Regions from separate parts of the Staphylococcus sp. M0911 genome, predicted to be linked through region 3. Evidence: riboswitches for the same ligand, from Rfam matches in the RefSeq annotation. Region 3 holds a riboswitch; each other region holds the start of a gene.
The links. Region 3 has a riboswitch for thiamine pyrophosphate ahead of ssp1_RS01985 (thiamine phosphate synthase). Riboswitches for the same ligand answer to the same signal wherever they lie in the genome.
Positions count from the first base shown of each region.

Region 1 (4,298 bases), 390 kb from region 3:
GAAGTGCTAAAATCGAAGGTAAGAGTGATTTACAAGGTGCACAAGTCAAAGCAACTGATTTAAGAGCGGCAGCGGCACTAATATTAGCTGGTTTAGTAGCTGAAGGTACAACTCAAGTTACTGAATTAAAACATTTAGATAGAGGTTATGTAGATTTGCATGGTAAATTAAAATCATTAGGTGCTAATATCGAACGTATTAATGATTAATTTAAAGTATTAACTTTTGTTCAAACTTGGAGGGTTAAACATCATGGAAACAATTTTCGATTATAATCAAATCAAACAAATCATACCACATAGACAACCATTTTTACTGATAGATAGAGTTGTAGAATACGAAGAAGGTAAACGTTGTGTGGGATTAAAACAAGTTTCAGGTAATGAACCATTCTTCCAAGGGCATTTTCCAGATTATGCTGTAATGCCTGGTGTATTAATTACAGAAGCATTGGCCCAAACTGGTGCAGTGGCTATGTTAAATAGTGAAGAAAATAAAGGTAAGATTGCGCTTTTTGCAGGTATAGATAAATGTCGTTTTAAAAGACAAGTAACTCCTGGTGATACACTTATGTTAGAAGTAGAAATAACAAAAATTAAAGGACCAATTGGTAAAGGTACTGCTAAAGCAACAGTAGATGGTCAATTAGCATGTAGTTGTGAATTAACTTTTGCAATTCAAGATGCTAAGTAAAACAAAACCTACACTCATGTTCAAACATGAGTGTAGGTTTTTGAATTTACCTCTCGAATTTTTCATCTTTAAGTTTAGGCTTAGATTGCATCATACGGTTAAATGTTTTCTTTAGTTCTTCACCAGTTAGCCCATCATCTACTAATTCTTCTAGTAAGCTTTCTGCGTAGACTTGTCTAAGGGTATAAATATGACATTCGAATACTATTGACATAGTCTTTTCAAACTGAGTTACACTTTTTACAGTAGCATCAAATAATGCTGGATCATTGGCAGGTCTTGTTATGACTACACGTATATCTAACAATTGATCACTATCCATATAATCTTTAAATGTATGATAGTGTTCATTAGAAATGACAATTTCTAAAAGCCATCCTGTTCCACTACCTTCCTTATTTATAATCACGCCATCTTCTAATTCATATTCGGTTACACCGCCATTTTCACTTACAATTTGAAAACGTACAGCTTTAAATGTCTTCATTAAGTCCACATCCCATTTATTTATATATTTACAAAAAGTGATTTATTATTAATCAACTGATTTAAATATTGATTATTTTCTTTAAATATATCAAATATGAAGGGTGAATAGCTATATATTTCGATAAAATAGCTTTTTGACAGTATAAAGAGATGTGATTATTATATAACTTAAGAGGAGGTGACACATGTTAAATAAAATAGTTTTAGTTGGTAGACTTACAAAGGATGCCCAAATTTATGAAAAGGAGGAAGGTAGTAAAGTAGCAACATTTTGCGTTGCTACGGAAAGAAATTATAAAGATCAGAATAATGATATCGCATGCGATTATCTATATTGCAAAGCCTTTGGGAAAACAGCTACGAATATTGAAAAGTTTACATCTCAAGGATCTTTAGTAGGTATTACTGGCCAAATGCGATCACGTAAGTATGAAAAAGATAATCAGACACATTTTGTAACTGAAGTTTATGTAGAAACAATTAAATTTATGTCCTCTAAGACAAAAGAATCCAATATCCTCTCTAATGAATATAATGAAGCACAAAATGAATGCTTCATATAGGTTAGACAGCCATTAATTATTCAATAACTCCCAATTATTTATACTTTTATCCTATCTTAATATAAATTATCATCTTTCAATTATACTCAAGCGACCTTTTTTAATTTTTTTAAATAGAAAAAGGTCGTTTTTGTATCCATATTTTACTTTAAAAATGACATATTTGCGTCAGAATTATCTGATAGATTTCATTAGATAGGGTGTTTTTTTAGTTGGTAAATAGTTTGACTTAGTTATATGTTTATTAAAAGGTATATTGTTATACATTTTTTAATAATTGAATTTATGTGTTACATTTGCTATTGTAATAATTGAAAATGATTAAAAATAGAACTACTAGGGGCGCCTATAAAGGCTGAGATGAATTTAATTCAGACCCTTAAAACCTGATTTGGTTAGTACCAACGGAGGAAAGTAGTGTAACATATTAACGGTATTAGGTCGTGCCTTAATTTTGCTACTTTCCAGTTTGGAAAGTAGTTTTTTTATTTCAAGGAGGAAATTTTATGAGTTTTTCTAAAGATTTAAGAGTGGCAGCAGAACCTATTATTGAGGATATTTATAATGATGGTTTCATACAAGATTTATTACATGGTGAATTATCTAAACAAGCGGTAAGACAATATCTACGTGCAGATGCATCTTACTTAAAAGAGTTTGCTAATCTATATGCACTATTAATTCCTAAAGTGCATAATATGGATGACGTTAAATTTTTAGTGGAACAGATTGAATTTTTATTAGAAGGAGAAGTAGAAGCACATGAAATTTTAGCTTCATTCATAAATGAACCATATCATGAGATTGTTAAAGAAAAAGTATGGCCACCAAGTGGTGATCATTATATTAAGCATATGTACTATAATGCCTATGCACATGAAAATGCAGCATATACGATTGCAGCAATGGCACCATGTCCATATGTATATGCGGTAATTGGTAAAAGAGCGATAAAAGACAATCAACTTAATAAAGATTCAATTACGTCTAATTGGTTTGAATTTTATAGTACAGAAATGGATGCACTAGTAAATTTATTTGATGAATTAATGGATCGTTTAACAGAGAATTGTACTTAAGAAGAAAAAGAAGAGATTAAGGAGAATTTCTTACAAAGTACTATTCATGAAAGAAACTTTTTCAATATGGCCTACGTAGATGAAAAATGGAATTTTAGAGGTGACAAATATGAATAAACCTAAAATTGCTTTAACTATTGCAGGTACTGATCCAACTGGCGGTGCTGGAGTAATGGCTGATTTGAAGTCATTTCATTCTTGCGGCGTTTATGGAATGGCAGCAATAACGAGTATTGTCGCTCAAAATACGATGGGCGTAGAACATATTCATAATCTAGAGACATCATGGGTTAAAGAACAATTGGATAGTGTATTTAATGATGAACTTCCTCATGCAATTAAGACAGGGATGATTGCTACAGAAGAGACGATGCAATTAATCAAAAGTTATTTAGAAGATTATCCTACAATTCCATACGTGATTGATCCTGTTATGCTAGCCAAAAGTGGGGATTCGTTGATGGATGATCAAACCAAACAAAAGTTGCAAAGTACATTATTACCTTTAGCTGATGTTGTTACACCTAATATTCCAGAAGTGGAAGAAATCACTGGTATAAAGATTGATACTGAAGAAAACATTCGAAAAGCAGGAGATATATTTATCAATGACATTGGCAGCAAAGGTGTAGTCATTAAAGGTGGACATTCTGCCGACTTAAATAATGCTAAAGATTTTTTATTTACAAAAGATGGCGTATACACATTTGAAGATGAACGATTTGATACTAAACATACTCATGGAACAGGTTGTACATTTTCAGCTGTCATTGCTGCTGAATTAGCTAAAGGTCGTAGTATTTATGAAGCAGTTGAAAAAGCTAAAACATTTATTTCTTTGAGTATCAAATATACCCCTGAGATTGGTAAAGGTCGTGGCCCAGTCAATCATTTTGCGTATCTAAAGAAAGTAGGTTTAGATGATGAATAATTTAGAAAAGCTTAGAAATGAGAATCCTTTAATTGTTTGTTATACGAACGATGTAGTTAAGAATTTTACTGCAAATGGTCTATTAAGTATTGGTGCAAGTCCGGCAATGAGCGAGGCACCAGAAGAGGCTGAAGATTTTTATCAAGTTGCAAGTGGATTACTAATTAATATTGGTACGCTTACGCATAATAATGAAGCAGATTTAATTAAGATAGGTAAAATTGCAAATCAACTTGGTACACCAATTGTTTTTGATCCTGTCGCAGTAGGAGCGTCACAATATAGAAAAGATTTTTGTAAAAACTTTTTAAGTGAAGTAAAAGTTGCAGTGATTAAAGGGAACGCTTCAGAAATATTGACACTCATTGATACCAATACAACAATGAAGGGGACTGATGGAGATAGTTCACTAAATGCAATAGAAATTGCCAAGAAAGCTCATCAAAAATATCACACTGCAATTGTAGTCACAGGTAAAGAAGATATCGTAGTTCAAGATGGCAAAGTGACTCAACTTTCAAATGGTTCTCCTATGTCTGCTAA
Region 1 is NZ_CP022881.1:827,939-832,236, forward strand. Features, by position in the region: gene murA (UDP-N-acetylglucosamine 1-carboxyvinyltransferase) at 1-209, shown strand, start outside; gene fabZ (3-hydroxyacyl-ACP dehydratase FabZ) at 253-693, shown strand; gene ssp1_RS04000 (YwpF-like family protein) at 740-1,180, opposite strand; gene ssp1_RS04005 (single-stranded DNA-binding protein) at 1,368-1,745, shown strand; TPP riboswitch at 2,074-2,175, shown strand; partial or broken gene tenA (thiaminase II) at 2,252-2,941, shown strand; gene thiD (bifunctional hydroxymethylpyrimidine kinase/phosphomethylpyrimidine kinase) at 2,934-3,755, shown strand; gene thiM (hydroxyethylthiazole kinase) at 3,748-4,298, shown strand, end outside.
Region 1: another riboswitch for thiamine pyrophosphate. It lies ahead of tenA (thiaminase II); the one in region 3 lies ahead of ssp1_RS01985 (thiamine phosphate synthase).

Region 2 (4,298 bases), 1.1 Mb from region 3:
ACCCTCTATAATTAGATTTGTTTATCATTTGATATCTCATTTTTAAAGAACGACGTAATTGAATTAAAGAACTGATGATTAACGGTATCATTCTAATTGCGGCCATAAAGGCATAGGCAACTTTAGGCTTTACTTTTAAATGTTGCATTAGACTATAAAAAATCATGACTACTTGTGACGTTAATGCTATAAGAATACCAAACATCGACACTGTAATTGTACGAAGAGAAAGGTGAATACCTCTGACGATACTTTCCGTACTAATTTGAATGATGACAAATTTAAATAAAATGTGGTCACCATCACCGTATAAAATCATGAATAGTGATGACAATAGAGCAAAGAACGTGGTTGCTAGTATAAAAGCACCAGTAATTTTAAATTGCGTTCCGTTAAACATAAGTAAAAAGATAAACATGAGACAAACGATGTAAATCATAAAGTCAAAATTATGAATAAAAATAATAAAGAAAAATAGTAAAACGCCTAAAACGAGTTTAGTGATAATATTGACGTCATCCATAAAGGTGGGTCTAATTTTCCAATGTTCAAACATGTTGATCACCTTTGATTTCTGTTAAATATTGGTTTTCAATTATCCATTGACGTGTTGGATAGCGTTTAATAATCTCTGGATCATGTGTAACCATAATGATACTTTGCCCCTTAGATACTCTCTCTTGAAATAGTTTTATTAATTGAAATGTATTGTGGCTATCCAAACCAAATGTTGGTTCATCTAAAAGGATGATATCTGCATTTGAATTTAATGCCGTTGCTACACTTAACCTACGTTTTTGACCCATTGATAATTCGTAAGGATGTTGATTTTTAACATTGGTTAAGTCTAGTAAATCTAATAAGTCGAGGGTTTTAGATTCTGCAATAGATGAATCTAAATGGTTAAAATGAATCAATATTTCATCATAGACAGAGTTAGTGATAAATTGAAGTTCTGGATTCTGATACACAAGATACATGTGCTTTGCAGCATCTTTAATTTTACGCAATTCCTGACCTTGAAATGTCATTACGCCTTTATATTTGATTAATTGTAATATGGATTCTAATAATGAGGTTTTACCAGTACCATTTTGACCAGTTATCGTGATCCACTCACCTGAATGAATAGCTAATTGATCCACTTTGAATAAATCTTTCTTATTACGAATAACAGCACCATTTTCAAATTTAAATAATGGCGCTTCAGATGAGGGAGCCATATATTTTGGCTTAGGAGCGTAATGCCATGCATTTGGATGCCACACGCCGTATTCACTAAGTAAATGTTCATAATGCTTTAAAATATGATTTGGCGTATCATCAGCAATAATTTGTCCTTCATAGTTCATTAATAAAACTCTATCCACATGTTGCCAAATATGTTCGACCTTATGTTCGACTATAAGTACTGTTTGGTCTTTCCAGAGCTTGATTAAACGTTGCCATAAATCTGATGTCGCATTAACATCTAACATTGCAGTGGGTTCATCTAAAAATAGCGTATCTGCTTGTTGTAATATGGTTTCAACTATAGCTAATTTTTGCTTCATACCGCCACTTAATTGATTGATTTGTGTATTTTCGTTTACATTTAAATTTACTGATGCTAATGCTTGGCTGATGGCTTCATCCATATCTTGTCTTGGCACTTGTCTGTTCTCTAAAACAAAGGCAAGTTCTTCATAAACTTTAGGCATACAAAATTGTGAATCCGGATCTTGGAAGATAACTCCATTATGCTGATTGATTTGCAATTCGTCATATTTCATAGGTAATTCTATTAAATTGGGTACAATACCACTTAATACATTTAAAAGTGTACTTTTACCAGAACCGGACGGTCCTAGTAAAAGTACTTTTTCTTTATCTTTAATTTCTATATTTAGATTATCAAAAATTTTTCGATATCCATTAGGATATTTCAAACGTAAATTTGTAACTTTCAACACTTTTAAGTCCCCTTATAATGTATCGTAATCATCTTTAGAAGCGGGTCTGAATACTTTAGTTACACCAGTTTGATCCAATGCTTTAACCAATAAATAAGATAATAAACCAGCAATGATAATGCCACTAATCGCACGGAAAACAATGAATAAAATTAAGTTCCATCCAGCAACTTCATTTAAATAACCATAAAAATAGTCGACTGGGAATGAAATAAGTGCAGTCACTAATCCCGCAAGCATAGCTACCATGACTGAACGAGACTGGTATTTGAATATAGCAAAGACAATCTCACAAGCTAAACCTTGTAGTAGGGCATAGATGATTGTAGGTATATCAAATTTACCCATCACAATTGTTTCACCGGCACCTGCAGCAAACTCAGCAAGTAAGGCGATACCTGGCTTAGGAATAATTAAATAACAAACAATCGCAGCCATAAACCATACACCATATGTTAATTGTTCAAGGTGTAAACCAGCGACTTGTGCAACATTATAAAATAGCCACCATAAGTTATAAATAATGGCAAAAATGACAGAGATAAGTACTGTTACTAATATCTCAGAAAGCTTTAAACCTTTTGACATAAAAACATCCTCCTAAAAAAACGCACAACCATCTCTAGGAAAGTTGTGCGTAAAACATAAGAATATGATTCAACATACGATTATCATCTTTGTTAATTACACTTTCCTACGCTAGTATCTAGCTAGATCAGGTTCAAAGGGTTTGAGGGTTAACCTCATCTCAGTTCAAAACACCCCTAGTGCGTTTATTATTTTAATTTGTCTTTAATGTATGATTTTTCATGTGGATTGTCAAGTTAATAAAATATATAATAAATTAATATTTTTATATGATGTGTGCTTATGAAAGCTCTAAGTCAGTCAATACGTAGTATTAAATATAAAATAGCACAAAGATAATTTAAAATTTCAAATCATCTTTGTGCTATTATTTTTTGTATTTATGTCCCAAATTCATCGTTATTATAGAATATTGGATGATCTAATCGTTAAATAGTCAATTAGTAATTAATTTAATGCGTCATCAATATCTTTTTTAGTTTGTTCTGTATCATTTGTTTTTTCTTCTTTTTGTTCTTTTAATTTCTCTTCTGCTTCTTTGGCTTTTTCAGCTGATTTTTTTGCAAATTCTTCGTTACTCATAATAAATCCACCCCTAATTGTGTTTTATTGTTTACATACACCTTTTACCCAGTTATGCTAATAATAAACTTTTCTAGGTCTATAGACGTATTTAATGATTTATTAAAGACAAGAATAAGTTCTTCATATATAATAACTTTTGAGGTGAATAGTATGTCTTTTCTTAAGAAACACACCGAGATTATATTTAGTTATATCATCGGTATCGTTTCACTTTTCACAGGACTCATTATATTAATTAACTTACCGCTTATTAAACAATTAAATGGAGATAAGAAGGTAAATACACATGTGTATAATATATGGGAATTCCTGAACGCATTTTTCGCTGAAATAATTAAAGTGATGAGTAGATTTATCGGGGGTTTCCCAATTGTAAGTGCCATAATTATTATATTATTTGGTATCTTTGTAATGTTACTAGGTCATACGTTATTTAGAACAATTAAGTATGATTATGATATTTCAATTTTCTTCTTAGTCATAGGGATAATGTATTTCTTAATTACTCTAGTTCTTATGATGCAAGTATATGGGTTCTTTGGTATCGTATTTATTATTCCGTTCATCATACATATCGGTTATATTGTATATAAAGATGAATTGAATAGTGATAATCGAAAGAGTCATTATATGTGGATTATCGTATCATATGGTATCAGTTACCTTATTACGCAAATTGCATTACATGGTCGTATAGATGCTAATGAAATTGAATCTATTGACATCTTAAGTGTTAATACATTCTTTATTATTATGTGGTTATTAGGACAAATGTCAATTTGGAACTTCTTGTTCTTAAGACGTGCGCTACCGCTTACGAAACAAGAATTAGGTGAAGAAGAACCTGAATTATCAAGAACAAGTAAAGGTAATGTCTCGAATCAAACTAAAGTTCACTTAAAACAACTACAAGATAAGACAACAGAATATGCACGTAAAACAAGAAGAAGTGTTGATTTAGAAAAAATTAGAGTTAAAAGGGATAAATTTAAAGAAAAAGTAAAAAATATTGTTGATATCCAAGAAGATGATATTCCACATTGGATGAGAAAGCCAAAATGGATAAAACCAATGTATGTTGAAATTTTCTGTGGTGTAGTTATTTTCTTCTTTACATTTTTAGAATTTAACAACAGAAACGCATTGTTCTTATCTGGAGAATGGGAATTATCA
Region 2 is NZ_CP022881.1:1,737,590-1,741,887, reverse strand. Features, by position in the region: gene ssp1_RS08395 (energy-coupling factor transporter transmembrane component T family protein) at 1-556, opposite strand, end outside; gene ssp1_RS08390 (ABC transporter ATP-binding protein) at 549-1,952, opposite strand; gene ssp1_RS08385 (ECF transporter S component) at 1,965-2,540, opposite strand; TPP riboswitch at 2,627-2,728, opposite strand; gene graF (glycopeptide resistance-associated protein GraF) at 2,988-3,122, opposite strand; gene auxA (lipoteichoic acid stability factor AuxA) at 3,276-4,298, shown strand, end outside.
Region 2: another riboswitch for thiamine pyrophosphate. It lies ahead of ssp1_RS08385 (ECF transporter S component); the one in region 3 lies ahead of ssp1_RS01985 (thiamine phosphate synthase).

Region 3 (4,298 bases):
TTCTTCTGATATTTTTATTTTTGCATTAATTATCATCATTCGAATCACACCTTCCTATACAATAATTATGCACTTATTAAAATATAAAAAGCAATAAATGAGTTTGACACAAGGTATTGAAACCTTATTTATACTCATTTATTGCTTGGATTTAAAACCAACAAACTATTTAACTGATTGATGTTCATCTATGACTAATGGTTGATCTGGTTTAACGAAGAACCACATGATAATCGCTAATATTGCTGGAATAATTAATAATTGGAACGTCATACTCCAACCAAGTTGTTCAACAAATGCACCTGCTAAAAATGGACTTGTTAAAGCACCAATGTTCCCCCATAAGTTCATCCAACCTGATACTGTACCAGAGAAGTTACGACCTAAGTCTGTCGCTGCTGCCCAACTCATACCCATAGACATACCGACGCCACCTAAACCAAGAGATAACCAGAATATAGTAACATATAAGTTTTCAGTATGTACTGCAAAAAAGATTGATATTGAAAAGACTACAAATCCAAGAATCGCAATTACGCCACGCGCGACGAAACGAGATTTACCAGTATTTAAAATCTTATCTGAAATCGCGCCACCAGATAAAATTAAGAAGAACATTAATAACCATGGCAATGAGCTGATTGACATATCTTTGAAATCAACATGGTATTGTTCTGTTAAATATGTTGGTAACCAAATTAAGAATAATGTAATAACGAATTGTACTACAAAGTACTGAATCGCAATGGCATAAAAACTAAAGTGTGTTAAGAAACGTTTCCAAGGTGGTAATGATTTATCAGTATCTACAATGTCTCTATGTTCAGTAATAAATCGTTTTTCGGCTTCATTGACCATTTTGTGTTGTTCAGGTAAGTCTTTAGCAATAATCGCCCAAAGTACTGCCATCACAATGCCGACTGCACCAAAAATATAAAAGACAGCTTGCCAATTAAATGCATTAACAATTGCAATCGTGACAATCGGTGCTAATACAGGACCAAAATATGAACCTGCTAATAACGCACTTGATGCTCTTCCTTTTTCATTTTTAGCAAACCAATAAGAATTGAACACTGCATTAGACGGATACATAGGTGCTTCTCCCACACCAAATAAAAATCTAACAAAATATAATAAACCATGATGCTTAATCATACCTGTGAGAATTGTGAAAGCACTCCACCATACTAAAGCAATCGTAATCATCTTACGAGGTCCAAATTTCTCTGCTAACATCCCTGAAGGTACTTGCATTAACGCATAACCTAATGAGAAAAATGACGCTAATAAACCAAATTGTGTTTTTGTTAAATGTAAATCTTCCATCATTGGTACTGCAATATATGAGATATTAGATCTATCCATATAGGCTATAACGCCAATGAGAAAGAATGCAATCGCAAAAAACCAACGAACGTTACTTCTTTTTTTATTCATTTCTTTTCCTACTTCCCATAATGATATGTTGTTTCTATGTGTTGTCGTTAAGTTTCAGAAATTCCTAATGATGACTGTTTAACTTCTAATCACACATCTATTAAATTCTTGTAGCGCTACAATTTTTATTATAATAGCACGAAATGGAAACGGTTACAATATAAAATTAAAAAAATATTCACAATTTATTCAATAAAAATTAACAATACTTACATTTAATTTTCACTATTTAAATAAGCGATTCAATTTCATTTACATCTTCATCTAAATTGATTATTTACATGTACTTATTTTTCATTAAAAGCTAATTATAGATGGTTGCCATGTTTGATACCGACACTAAAAAATAGTAAACTGTATGTAAATTGAAAGCGCTATTCCATCAATACAATTTAATAATAAACCCACTGGAAGTGCCTTTGTTTAAGGCTGAGAGTAAAGATGTGACTTTATAATTCCTAGAACCTGATCCAGTTTGTACTGGCGTAGGGAAGTGGCATAGCTATGAATTTAAAGTACTCATTAGCAATTTAACGCTATTTCCCTACTATGTGGAAATAGCGTTTTTTTTGTTGAGGTGATGTATATATTTATTGCGATAACTTATTATAAAGAACTGTCATTACAGGATTTAAAGCATTTTATGACTATAGAGCCGGCCATTGATGGCTTACTCTTTAGAACGCCTATGTCTACTTTGGCGTTACAACGATTTATTACACGACTCATTGCAGTAGGATTTCCCAAAGATAAAATAATGATTCACAGTAATCTTAACTTACTCAAAGCTTTAAATTTGCAGTGTATTCATTTTAAAGAAAATGACAAACGCGCATTTTTAATAAAACAACAATATCCTGAGTTAATCGTCGGTATGTCAACGCATAATATTGAAATGGTTAAGCAATGTCATGCATATCAATTAGATTATGTCTTTTTCGGTCATATATTCTCTACGTCGTCGCACCCAGGTGAACCACCACGAACAAATCAAGAGATTCATGACGTACTCAAGATTGATATGCCTATTTATGCTATAGGCGGTATTTCCCCATCTACCATTTCACAATTACCTACAGGATTTGATGGTCTATGTGCAATTTCATTTTTTATGACCTCTACTGTTAGTGACATTAACTCTTTAAAAAGGAAGTGGCATTCTCATGCATGATGTTCTTATTATTGGTTCCGGTGTTATAGGTATGTCGATAGCTCGACAACTTAGTCAATCACATTTAGATATTGCTATTGTAGACCGAGATATACCAGGTATGCATGCCTCTTATAAAGCCGGTGGCATGTTAGGCGCTCAAAATGAGTTCACAACTGATAGTGAATTATTTCAATTAGCAGTAGCGTCTAGGTCATTATTCCCAGAATTAAGTGATGCCCTCTATCATGAAACTGGTATTGATATTGAATTTCAACAATCTGGATTAATTAAAATGGCATCATCAACCAAAGACGTAAAGTGGTTAACTCAACAATATGCCTTTCTTAAATCAAAAGATCCAAGCGTTGAGTTACTCTCAGATGATGAACTATTTAACCTTTCAAATGGTCATGTCGAACCAACTGACTTAGCCATATATATTCCAAAGGATGGTCAAATCAATGCCAATCACTATACTAAAGCTTTATTACAATCAATAATTCAGCGCGATGTTCATCGTTATTATCAAACAGAAGTAAAACACATTCATCACAATAATGGTTTTTACACAGTTACAACAAATAATGGTGATATTCACGCTAAAAAAGTAATTGTGGCAGGTGGTGCTTGGTCTACTCAGCTATTAAAAGATTACGCTATACCAAGACAAGTGATTGGTGTTAAAGGTGAGGTATTATTAGTTGAACAACCTTCACTTAAATTAAATCATACTGTGTTCATGACAAATGGCTGCTATATAGTTCCAAAGGAAAAACATCGCTACTTAATTGGAGCGACAAGTGAATTCAATAATTATAGTGTTGGTAATAGTGACGCAGGTATTTCATGGTTACTCAAACATGCTCAACAATGTATACCTGAGCTATCGCATAGTCATATTCTTAAACAATGGTCAGGCGTAAGACCTTACACAGAATATGAATTACCTATCATGGATCAAATTGATGACGGCTTATTTATCATCACTGGTCATTATCGAAACGGTATACTGTTATCCCCTATTATCGGTCAAGATATTGCCAATTGGTTATTATCAGGAATTAAACCAACAAGCTATTCAGCATTTAGTTTATCAAGGAGTGAGCAAAATGAAGTGTATCATTAACGGAGATTTATTTACTTTTGAACATGAAGATTCGATTACACGCATATTAGAATCCTTAGAATTAGACCCTCAGCGTGTAGTAGTTGAACATAATCAATCTTTAATTAAGCAAGACGATTTTGACAATCAAATAGTCAGAGAAGATGATCGTTTAGAATTATTAGAATTTGTAGGAGGCGGATAAAATGTTAAAAATAGGTCAATTAGAATTGAAATCTCGTTTATTATTAGGTACTGGTAAATTCGAGAATGAACAAACGCAATCCGAAGCAATTAAAGCAGCTGAAACAAATGTATTAACATTTGCAGTAAGACGTATGAATTTATATGATAAAAATCTTCCAAACCCACTAGCTAATGTGAACTTAAAAGATTTCATTACATTTCCTAACACTGCAGGTGCTAAAACTGCTGATGAAGCCATCCGTATCGCAGAAATTGCAAATCACGCTGGTGTATGCGACATGATTAAAGTTGAAGTCATTGGTGATGATGAAACCTTATTACCTGACCCGTTTGAAACGTATGAAGCTTGTAAAGTGCTATTAGAAAAAGGGTATATCGTCTGTCCTTATATCT
Region 3 is NZ_CP022881.1:434,402-438,699, reverse strand. Features, by position in the region: gene ssp1_RS01995 (putative quinol monooxygenase) at 1-39, opposite strand, end outside; gene ssp1_RS01990 (pyruvate MFS transporter) at 166-1,440, opposite strand; TPP riboswitch at 1,840-1,949, shown strand; gene ssp1_RS01985 (thiamine phosphate synthase) at 2,021-2,611, shown strand; gene thiO (glycine oxidase ThiO) at 2,604-3,719, shown strand; gene thiS (sulfur carrier protein ThiS) at 3,703-3,903, shown strand; gene ssp1_RS01970 (thiazole synthase) at 3,905-4,298, shown strand, end outside.